DNA from 3 places in the Pseudomonas viridinivis genome. Region 1 is predicted to be linked to each of the others. Evidence: predicted binding sites of a transcription regulator. Region 1 holds the regulator's gene; each other region holds the start of a gene.
What was found. Region 1 encodes FliA, which starts transcription of late flagellar genes. Its sites were predicted from a motif close to CTAAAGTTTNNNNNNNNNNNGCCGNTAA; they were not measured.

Region 1 (3,281 bases):
GGTAGCATCCGTGATCTGGGACACTTCCTTGGCCTGAGGCATGTTCGGGTCAATCTGGAAATTGACGATTGCGCTGTGCAGCTCGCGGGTGAGTTTGCCGACTTCCTGATACAAGCCGCGATCACGAGTCTGGTTCAGCTCATGGATCAATTGCACGGCTTCGCCGAAACGGCCTTTTTCAAGGCACATCACCAGCTCATGCGCGTGTTTTTTCAGGGTTGACTCAAAGTCGCCCTGTGATGACTCTTTATGCTCCATAGCACCCTCGCGGCAAACATCAGCTATTGACGCGCTCGAAGATCTTTTCGATCTTTTCTTTCAGCACTTGGGCCGTAAATGGCTTCACGACATAACCGTTGACGCCCGCCTGGGCGGCTTCGATGATCTGGTCGCGCTTGGCTTCGGCCGTGACCATCAGCACCGGAAGGTGCTTGAGTCGTTCATCGGCGCGCACCTGACGCAACAGGTCGATGCCGGACATGCCAGGCATGTTCCAGTCAGTCACCAGAAAGTCGAAAGCACCGCTCTGCAACATTGGCAGCGCGGTGAGCCCGTCATCGGCTTCGGCCGTGTTGGTGAATCCTAAATCACGCAACAGGTTTTTGATGATCCGCCGCATCGTTGAGAAGTCATCAACGATGAGGATTTTCATGTTTTTGTCCAATTCGACCTCCAAGCAGTCTTTAACGCGTTCAGCACCTGAACGCGCTGTTCAATCAATACCGGCACAGCTCACATCGGCTGTACTAAAACGACGACGGGCTTGGTAAATCAACAGTCAAGAAACCGGGCAGCAGTTCGGCGTGCCGCCAGAAAGGTAAAACTCCTTCCAACAGCTTGCAGTAATGCCAATGACCGGTTCCCGCCTTGTCCATCTCCCCACACAACGCTTTGCACAGCCGGCTTACACGTACAGCGCAACCCTACGGATGCGCCACACCTGTCAACGCGCTCGCCACTCTCCCAAACGCCCTCGCAAACGAGCTGCGCACTGGCTGTGTAACTGGCTGACTCGCGACTCGCTGACCCCAAGGACCTCACCGATTTCCTTGAGATTCAGCTCCTCGTCATAGTACAGCGCCAACACCAGTCGCTCGCGCTCTGGCAAATTGGCAATCGCATCTGCTAACGCGGCCTGGAAACGTTCGTCTTCCAGATCCCGCGATGGCTCAAGCGAACCGCTTGCGCCGTCCTCGTGCAGCCCTTCATGTTCGCCGTCCTGCAAAAGGTCGTCGAAACTGAACAGCCGGCTGCCCAGGGTATCGTTCAAAATCCCGTAATAATCATCGAGACTCAATTGGAGTTCGGCCGCAACCTCGTGATCTTTAGCGTCACGACCTGTTTTAGCTTCAATTGAGCGAATTGCGTCACTGACCATGCGCGTATTGCGGTGAACCGAACGCGGTGCCCAGTCACCTTTACGCACTTCATCGAGCATCGCGCCGCGAATCCGGATACCCGCGTAGGTCTCGAAACTCGCGCCTTTGGTGCAGTCGTACTTGGTGGACACTTCAAGCAGTCCGATCATGCCGGCCTGGATCAGGTCCTCGACCTGCACACTGGCCGGCAAGCGCGCCAGCAAGTGATAGGCGATACGCTTGACCAGCGGCGCATAGCGCTCGATGAGCTCGTACTGCGAGTTCTTGGAGGTCTTGCTGTACATCTGGTAGCCGCTGGCTGTCATTGGACAGGCCCCGCAAATGTCTGGTGAACAAGTCGCTCCACGAAAAACTCAAGATGACCGCGCGGATTGGCCGGCAGCGGCCAGGTGTCGACTTTCTGCGCAATAGCCTTGAAGGCCAGGGAGCATTTGGAGCGCGGGAACGCTTCATAAACGGCACGCTGCTTCTGCACCGCCTTGCGCACGCACTCGTCGTAAGGCACCGCACCGACGTATTGCAGGGCAACATCGAGGAAGCGGTCGGTCACTTTGGTTAGCTTGGCAAACAGGTTGCGGCCTTCCTGCGGGCTCTGGGCCATGTTGGCCAGGACCCGGAAGCGATTCATGCCGTAGTCGCGATTGAGCAGCTTGATCAGCGCGTAGGCGTCAGTGATCGAGGTCGGCTCGTCGCACACCACCAGCAAGACTTCCTGGGCAGCGCGCACGAAGCTCACCACCGACTCGCCGATGCCGGCGGCCGTATCGATGACCAGTACGTCGAGGTTATCGCCAATATCGCTGAAGGCCTGAATCAGACCGGCATGCTGCGCCGGCGTCAGGTGCACCATGCTCTGCGTGCCGGAAGCGGCTGGCACGATGCGAATCCCGCCAGGGCCCTGAAGGAGTACGTCGCGCAATTCGCAACGCCCTTCAATCACATCGGCAAGGGTGCGCTTGGGCGTAAGCCCCAGCAACACGTCGACATTGGCCAGGCCAAGGTCGGCGTCCAGCAGCATGACGCGCCGGCCAAGCTCGGCCAAGGCCAGCGATAGGTTCACTGACACGTTAGTCTTACCGACGCCACCTTTGCCGCCGGTCACCGCGATCACCTGTACGGGATGCATGCTGCCCATGTTATTTCATTACCTTGTCTTGCGTAGACCGAAGCCACATTGGGGGCTGCACGTTCGCTGAGGAACAATGCGTGGCAGACCATCGATGCAGGTAAATTCCATTAGTTCGTTTCACCTAACCCACCCGCTTGCTGGGGTTGTGGTACAGGTCGGCAAACATATCCGCCATCGCTTCTTCGCTAGGCTCTTCCTGCATCTGCACATTGACCGCACGGGTAACCAATTGGTGCCGGCGCGGAAGGTGTAAATCATCAGGTATTCGCGGCCCGTCAGTCAGGTAGGCAACAGGTAGCTCATGACTGATCGCCAGGCTGAGTACTTCGCCCAGGCTGGCAGTTTCGTCCAGCTTGGTCAGGATGCACCCGGACAAGCCACAACGTTTGTAACTGTGGTAGGCAGCGGTCAGCACTTGCTTCTGACTGGTCGTTGCCAACACCAGATAATTACGCGCCTTGATGCCACGCCCGGCGAGGCTTTCGAGCTGCATGCGCAGGGCCGGATCGCTGGCTTGCAGGCCTGCGGTGTCAATCAACACCACGCGCTTGCGCAACAGCGGCTCCAGTGCCTGAGCCAGCGACTGGCCCGGATCGACATGCGTCACCGGCACGTTGAGGATGCGGCCCAGAGTCTTGAGCTGCTCCTGAGCGCCGATGCGAAAGCTGTCCATGCTCACCAGAGCGATGTTCTGTGCGCCGTACTTCAACACATAGCGCGCGGCCAGCTTGGCGAGTGTGGTGGTTTTACCCATGCCAGCCGGGCCGACCATG
Region 2 (3,281 bases), 1.9 Mb from region 1:
TCACGCGAAAGCGCTTCTTTTAGTCGTTGTAAGAAGGAGTACTGGCCGTTTGGAAAATTCACCGCTCTTGATTGGGGTCCAGATGGATGGTCGAAGGCAACGCCGCCGATCATCCGAACACAAGGCTTATCCGTAGATAAGCCATTCATTCACAGACAGCCTGCTGTTCAATGCTCGAGCTCAGTCTTTGCCTGGGACAGCATCTGATCAGTCATGACTGGAGGCGAACATGCTGACTGCTTGCACGGCATCGCTGGTCCCGGTGCGGATTTGCAGGATCACCGTCCCGGCCTGATCCGCGAGGCTGACGCCGCGTTGCGCACCTTCCTGAGTGGCGTCCATGCTGGCGACCGCATCGCGGGTTTCCGTCAGGATCATGCCGATCATCTCGGCAATCTCCGCCGTCGAGCGGCTGGTGCGCCCGGCCAGTTGCCGGACTTCATCGGCCACCACCGCAAACCCCCTGCCCTGATCTCCAGCCCGCGCGGCCTCGATGGCGGCGTTGAGGGCCAGCAGGTTGGTCTGGTCAGCGATGCCGCGAATGGTGTTGACGATTGCCGTGATCTGCTCGGAGCGTGCACCCAGTTGGCCAACCAGTCGGGCCGAAGCGCCGATATTGTCGGCTATCTGGCGCATTTCCCGAGCGGTTTGCTGAATGACTTCGGCGCCGTGCTCGGCGACTTTTTCCGTCTCGGCGGAAATATGGTAAGCGCGTGATGCGCCACGGGAATCGGCCTCGAACTTTTCGACCCGATCACTGATGTCGCTGGCAAACTTGACGATTTTGTAGAGTTTGCCGTCAGCGTCATACACTGGATTGTAAGAAGCTTCCAGCCAGACCACGCGACCATTCTTCGCCAGTCGCTTGAATTGCCCGCTGAAAAACTCACCCGCATTCAGTCGGCGCCAGAAGTCAGTGTACTCGGCGCTATTGACCAGACTTGGCTCGCAGAATAGCCGGTGTTGCTTGCCCTTGAGTTCAGCCGCGCCATAACCCATCACTTTCAGGAAATTGTCATTGGCGACCAGAACATTGCCGCTCAGATCAAACTCCACGACCGCCATGGCCCGATCAAGGGCGGCCAGCTTGCTGCGGGTTTCAGCTTCCTGACTCATCTTGGCGGTGACGTCCAGCGCGTACTTGACCACCTTCAACACCTTGCCCCGTTCATCCGTTACCGGGTTGTAGCTGGCCTCAAGCCAAATGTTCTGCCCCTTGCCAGTGACGCGCTGAAAGGTACCCGAAACAAACTTGCCGGCCCTGAGTTGCGCCCAGAACTCGCTGTATTCCCGGCTGCGCGTCAGGTTCGGCGAACAAAAGTCCTGGTGGGACTTGCTCAGCAACTCATCCTCGCGATAGCCCATGGTCTTCAGAAAGTTGTCGTTGGCGCGAAGCACTTTACCGGTCAGATCGAACTCCACCACCGCCATCGAACGTTCAAGTGCCGCAATCAGTCCTTTGAACTCCACAACCTCGGCCGTCCTGGCCGCCAGTTCGTTTTTTAGAAGTTTATTGAACATGACGTACCCTCAGCGATAGCAAAAACCATTGAACTCTATGCTGACTATCGGCGGGTAATGGGTGAACTTAAGTGGTTGGAAAAAGTTAAGAATTGACGCCAACGATAAGTTATTAGCCAGCTAACAACTTATACTTGCCAAGTTGTCGCGAGATGACTTATCGGGGTTATCCGATTACCTGCAGATACCTGGGCATGCGGGAGCAACATTGCCAGTTCGATAATCCGCAATTCCCCGGGCACCTGCTGTATCAGGGCAATGCGTGCTTCCTGACGTCCACCACGACAGCCGGATAATGCCGCCTATACTGCAAGCCACCTACCTCTAAACCCATCCCCCGGGCGCAGAGGCCTGCATATCCAACAATAAAAAGCAGAGGTGGAACATGGTCTGGCAGCAAGTCTACGATCCGTTCAGTAACCCGGTGCTCTCCACCATCATGGCCGCCGTGCCGGTGGTGGTGATGCTTGCAGCGTTGGCGTTCTTTCATATCAAGGCCCACATTGCGGCATTGCTGGCCCTGGCTTCGGCCCTGTTGATCGCGATCTTCGCGTTTGGTATGCCCGCCACCATGGCAGGTTCCGCGGCGCTGTTCGGCGCCGCCAACGGCTTGCTCCCCATTGGCTGGATTGTGCTCAACATCATCTTTTTGCATCGCCTGACCACCGAAAACGGCTCGTTCAAGGTGCTGCAAGACTCCCTGGCACGCATCACCGATGATCGACGCCTGCAATTGCTGTTGATCGCCTTCTGCTTTGGTGCATTCTTCGAAGGGGCTGCCGGTTTCGGGACGCCTGTGGCAGTGACCGGCGCAATCCTGATCGGCCTGGGGTTTTCGCCTCTTGCGGCGTCGGGTCTGGCGCTGATTGCCAATACCGCGCCAGTGGCCTTCGGCGCCTTGGGCACGCCGATCATCACGCTGGCCAAGGTGACCGGGCTGGATGAGATGGAACTGTCGATGATGGTCGGCCGCCAGCTGCCGTTTTTCTCGGTACTGGTGCCGTTCTGGCTGATCTGGGCGTTTGCCGGCTGGCGCAAGATGCTGGAAATCTGGCCGGCGATCCTGGTCGCGGGCGTCAGCTTTGCCGTACCGCAGTTCGTCGTCTCCAATTACCATGGGCCGATGCTGGTGGATGTGATCGCAGCATTGATTTCCATGGCCTGCCTGACCGGTTTTCTCAGGATCTGGAAACCGGCCACGATCCATACCTCGGCCGCCTTGTCGGGACGCGTGGACAATTCGCGCGTCGACGAAGATCCGGATGAAAAACCTACCGCCACCTTTGCCACCGATGCCAGGCCGGCAGTGATGCGCGCCTGGATGCCGTGGATCATTCTCACGGTGTTTGTCTTCGCCTGGGGCACGCAAAGTTTCAAGTCGATGTTCGATACTCGCCAGGCGATGAACGTGCAAACCGGCGCGGTCATGCTCGACCCCCAAGGCAAACCGGTGCGCGAGGCCAATCCGTTCTTCTCGCCTGCCGTGACCTTCGGCACCCTGCATCAGCAAGTCGAAAAAGTCCCGCCGGTGGTGCCGCAGCCTAAAACCGAGGAAGCGGTATACAAATTCAATTGGTTCACCAGCACCGGCAGCGGCATCCTGCTGGCGGCGATTCTCGGTGGACTGCTGATGGGTTATTCCATCCCGCAACTGGTCAGACATTACCTGCGAACCATCTGGGTGGTGCGCTATTCGCTGATCACCATTGTGGCGATGCTCGCTCTGGGATTCCTGACGCGGTATTCAGGACTGGATGCGA
Region 3 (3,281 bases), 200 kb from region 1:
GTAGGTCTGCAGCAATACCGCCTGTTGATGGCTGCCACAGCGGATTCCCGTGCGGTCGTCGAATTTGCGTTTGCTGCGATTGCGCGCCGTGTCGACAGCAATATCCCCGGTCAGCGGCTGGTTGAACGCATTGTTATGGGTGGGAACGTAGCCTTGAGGCGTGCAGGCAATGGCGAACACCAGCCCATCGTGTCGCGTCAGCAGCGGTTCCTGAATCGCGGGTAGCACCTGATCGGTGTAACGATCGAAACGAGTCTGAAATTTCGCCGGTGCGGTTTTGGCAATAGGTTGGTAATTGCGATCGAACAAATCATCGAGGCTGACGCGGGCTTCATCGATATCCTGTTCGAACTTCAGCGCGATCTGACTGGCGCCCTCCTTCGCCAGGTCATAGATGCGCTGGTGATAATCATCCAGGCCCACTTCTGCCAGGCGCTCGCTGATGGTTTCGGCCTGGCCCTCCATCTGCACGGCGGCATCCGCCAGTTTGCGGGTCTGGTCATCGCTGATGGCCAGATCGCTGCGCATCTGTTGCACGGCGACGAACAGGCCGTCCAGTTGCTCTTGATTGGTTTGCGCGCCCAGGGCGATTTCGCTCACCTGCACCTCGACCCCGGCAGTCAGTCGCGCGATGTTTTCCAGATGCCGCCCCGTGAGTTCGACTTGCTCCACACCGCTGTCCAGATCGGTGGATAACTGGCGTATTTGCTCAACGACCTGGGCCGTGCGCTGCTGGATATCGGCCACCATCTGCCCAACTTCCTCGGTGGCGGTTGCGGTACGCCCGGCAAGGCCGCGCACTTCATCGGCAACCACGGCAAAGCCGCGACCGTGTTCGCCAGCGCGGGCGGCCTCGATGGCGGCATTCAAGGCCAGCAGATTGGTCTGACTGGCAATGGACTGGATAACCAGGGTCACGCGCTGGATCTCTTCACTGCGCTGACTCAAGGCCTCGATCAGTTCCCGGCTGCTGATGGCGCGTTTGCTCAGGAGGTGCATGCGGGTGATGGATTCGCCCAGCACGCTGCGGCCCGCGTCGCTGCTTTGCCGCGCCTCGCTCGACGCGCTCAAGGCCTGCTGGCTGAGCTGTGCGGTCTGGTGTTCCGTGGCGATCATCACGTCGGCGCTGGTGACGATTTTTTCCGCAGCAGACAGCTGCGACTGAACCTTGCCCGCCAGTTGCCTCACGGAAAAAGCCACGCCTGCTGCCGACAATGCGTTATGGCTGGTGGTGCGCGACAAGTCTCGGGTCAGGCGAGTGATATCGGCGTTCGGGTCATACGGCGTTTCAGCTGATGGCGTGCCCGTAAAGAACAGCGGCAGCCAGATAAATGCCAGGGCCAGCGGCAAGGCCGCGTAGACGGACAGTCCGGTATACGCCAGCGCCAGCAATAACAAGACGAACGCGATGCTTTGCAGACCGGGCACCAGCCAGCGGGCTGTCCGGGCCGATCGGGTCTCGGTTGGCTGGCGATCCAGCGGCGTGCCGGTCAAGGATCCATTTGCGGCCATAGCCTTTACCCCGTTTGAGCTTATCGTTATTTTGTCTGCATTAAACGCCAGATAGCGGCCACACGCCATGAGTCGTTAGTTGTAAACCATCCACGATAGAACTCTTCCTGCTCCTGCCCGGTCGTATCTGCATACACGCGGGACAACGGCAAGCGACACGCTCGGTACATCGATTTTTCTGATCAAGTTGAGGCATGTCTTGAGTTCTGCAACCACCCCGGTTTCGGCTGACATATTCATCGGCGACAGCACGATGGCGCAGCGCATGAGGGCTTGTGACTGGGCTGCGACTGCGTTGGGCCCTGCGGAGCATTGGCCGCAGTCACTGAAGATGGCGCTGCACATTCTGCTTACGTCGAAGTTCGAGATGTGGCTGGGCTGGGGCGAGCAAGTACATTTCTTTTATAACGACGCCTACCGCCCGACGCTCGGCCAGAAGGATGCCCATGCGCTGGGGATGCCACTGCGCGAGCTATGGCCGGAGATCTGGCTGGAAGTCAAACCGCGCATCGAGGCGGTGTATCAGCAAGGCGTTGCGACCTGGGATCAGTCACTGCTGCTGATCCTGCAGCGCCACGAATACCCGGAAGAAACCTACCACAGCTTTTCCTATAGCCCGCTGATCGGCGATAACGGCAAAATCCAGGGCCTGTTCTGTGCAGTCACCGAAGACACCGACCGCGTTCTGAATGAACGACGTCTGGCGCTGCTGCGCTCAGTGGCCAGCGGGATGGCCGGTACCCGGGATCGAAGCGGCATTTTTGCCAGCCTGCAAAGCACCCTCTCGCAGCAGCCCCGTGATTTGCCGTTTAGCCTGACTTTTGTTCTCGATGAGCATGGCGCGGCAACGCTGAGTGGCTGCAGCGGTTTCGACGAACGCCATGGCGATGCCGTCGAGCAGCTGACCAGGCTTGAACAATCGCACTGGGACAACACCGGGGCGCAGCGGCCGGACTGCCTGGCGCTGCTGGACGTGACGTCTATCGCGACGATTCTGCCCTGTGGCGCCTGGGATCAGCCGCCAGCCGTCATGGCCATGGCTCCCCTCAAAGGCACCGACCTGCTGCAGCTTAATGGCTTCATGCTGATTGGCCTGAACCCCTATCGGCCCCATGACCCGGATTACTTGAGCTTCATCGAGCTGATCGCCGGGCAAGTGGGTTCCAGCCTGACCCGTGTCGATGTCTATGAAGCCGAGCACCGTCGCGCCGAGGCGCTGGCTGATGCGTTGCAGATGCGTCAGGCCGCCGCCGAGCTGCTGCATCAAGCCAATCAGCAGCTGAGCGCCGAAGTCGAACAACGCAATCAAGCCCTCAGCGAAGCGTTGGCGCAGCTCAAGAAAGAGGCCAGCGAGCGTGAAGCCATCCAGGAAGCGTTGCGCCAGTCGCAGAAAATGGAAGCCCTGGGGCAACTCACCGGTGGCATAGCGCATGATTTCAATAATCTGCTGACGGGCATCATCGGTTCGCTGGAGATGATCAGCCGCCGCAGCAGCAGCGGTAAAGTAGCCGACACCCAGCGCTATATCGACGCAGCCACCCAGTCAGCCAATCGTGCCGCGACCCTCACTCATCGGCTGCTGGCGTTCTCCCGGCGCCAGCCATTGATCCCGCGCCCCACGGACATCAATCAGCTGATGCTGTCGATGGAGGACATCCTTCGACGCTCCCTGAAAGAAGACATTCGCATGCATCTGTTTGCCCATGACGAGCTGTGGCAAACCCTGTGCGATCCGCATCAACTGGAGAGCGCGCTGCTCAATCTGGTGA

Region 2: the regulator FliA is predicted to act here: its motif matches at 1,566-1,593, upstream of AABC73_RS17725 (methyl-accepting chemotaxis protein).
Region 3: the regulator FliA is predicted to act here: its motif matches at 1,564-1,591, upstream of AABC73_RS09600 (methyl-accepting chemotaxis protein).

What each region holds. Positions count from the first base shown of each region.
Region 1 covers NZ_CP151076.1:1,887,156-1,890,436, reverse strand. Annotated here, with positions in the region: gene AABC73_RS08670 (protein phosphatase CheZ) at 1-258, opposite strand, end outside; gene AABC73_RS08665 (chemotaxis response regulator CheY) at 278-652, opposite strand; gene fliA (RNA polymerase sigma factor FliA) at 944-1,684, opposite strand; gene fleN (flagellar synthesis regulator FleN) at 1,681-2,514, opposite strand; gene flhF (flagellar biosynthesis protein FlhF) at 2,630-3,281, opposite strand, start outside.
Region 2 covers NZ_CP151076.1:3,758,904-3,762,184, forward strand. Annotated here, with positions in the region: gene AABC73_RS17725 (methyl-accepting chemotaxis protein) at 208-1,521, opposite strand; partial or broken gene AABC73_RS17730 (L-lactate permease) at 1,907-3,281, shown strand, end outside.
Region 3 covers NZ_CP151076.1:2,089,253-2,092,533, reverse strand. Annotated here, with positions in the region: gene AABC73_RS09600 (methyl-accepting chemotaxis protein) at 1-1,512, opposite strand, end outside; gene AABC73_RS09595 (ATP-binding protein) at 1,712-3,281, shown strand, end outside.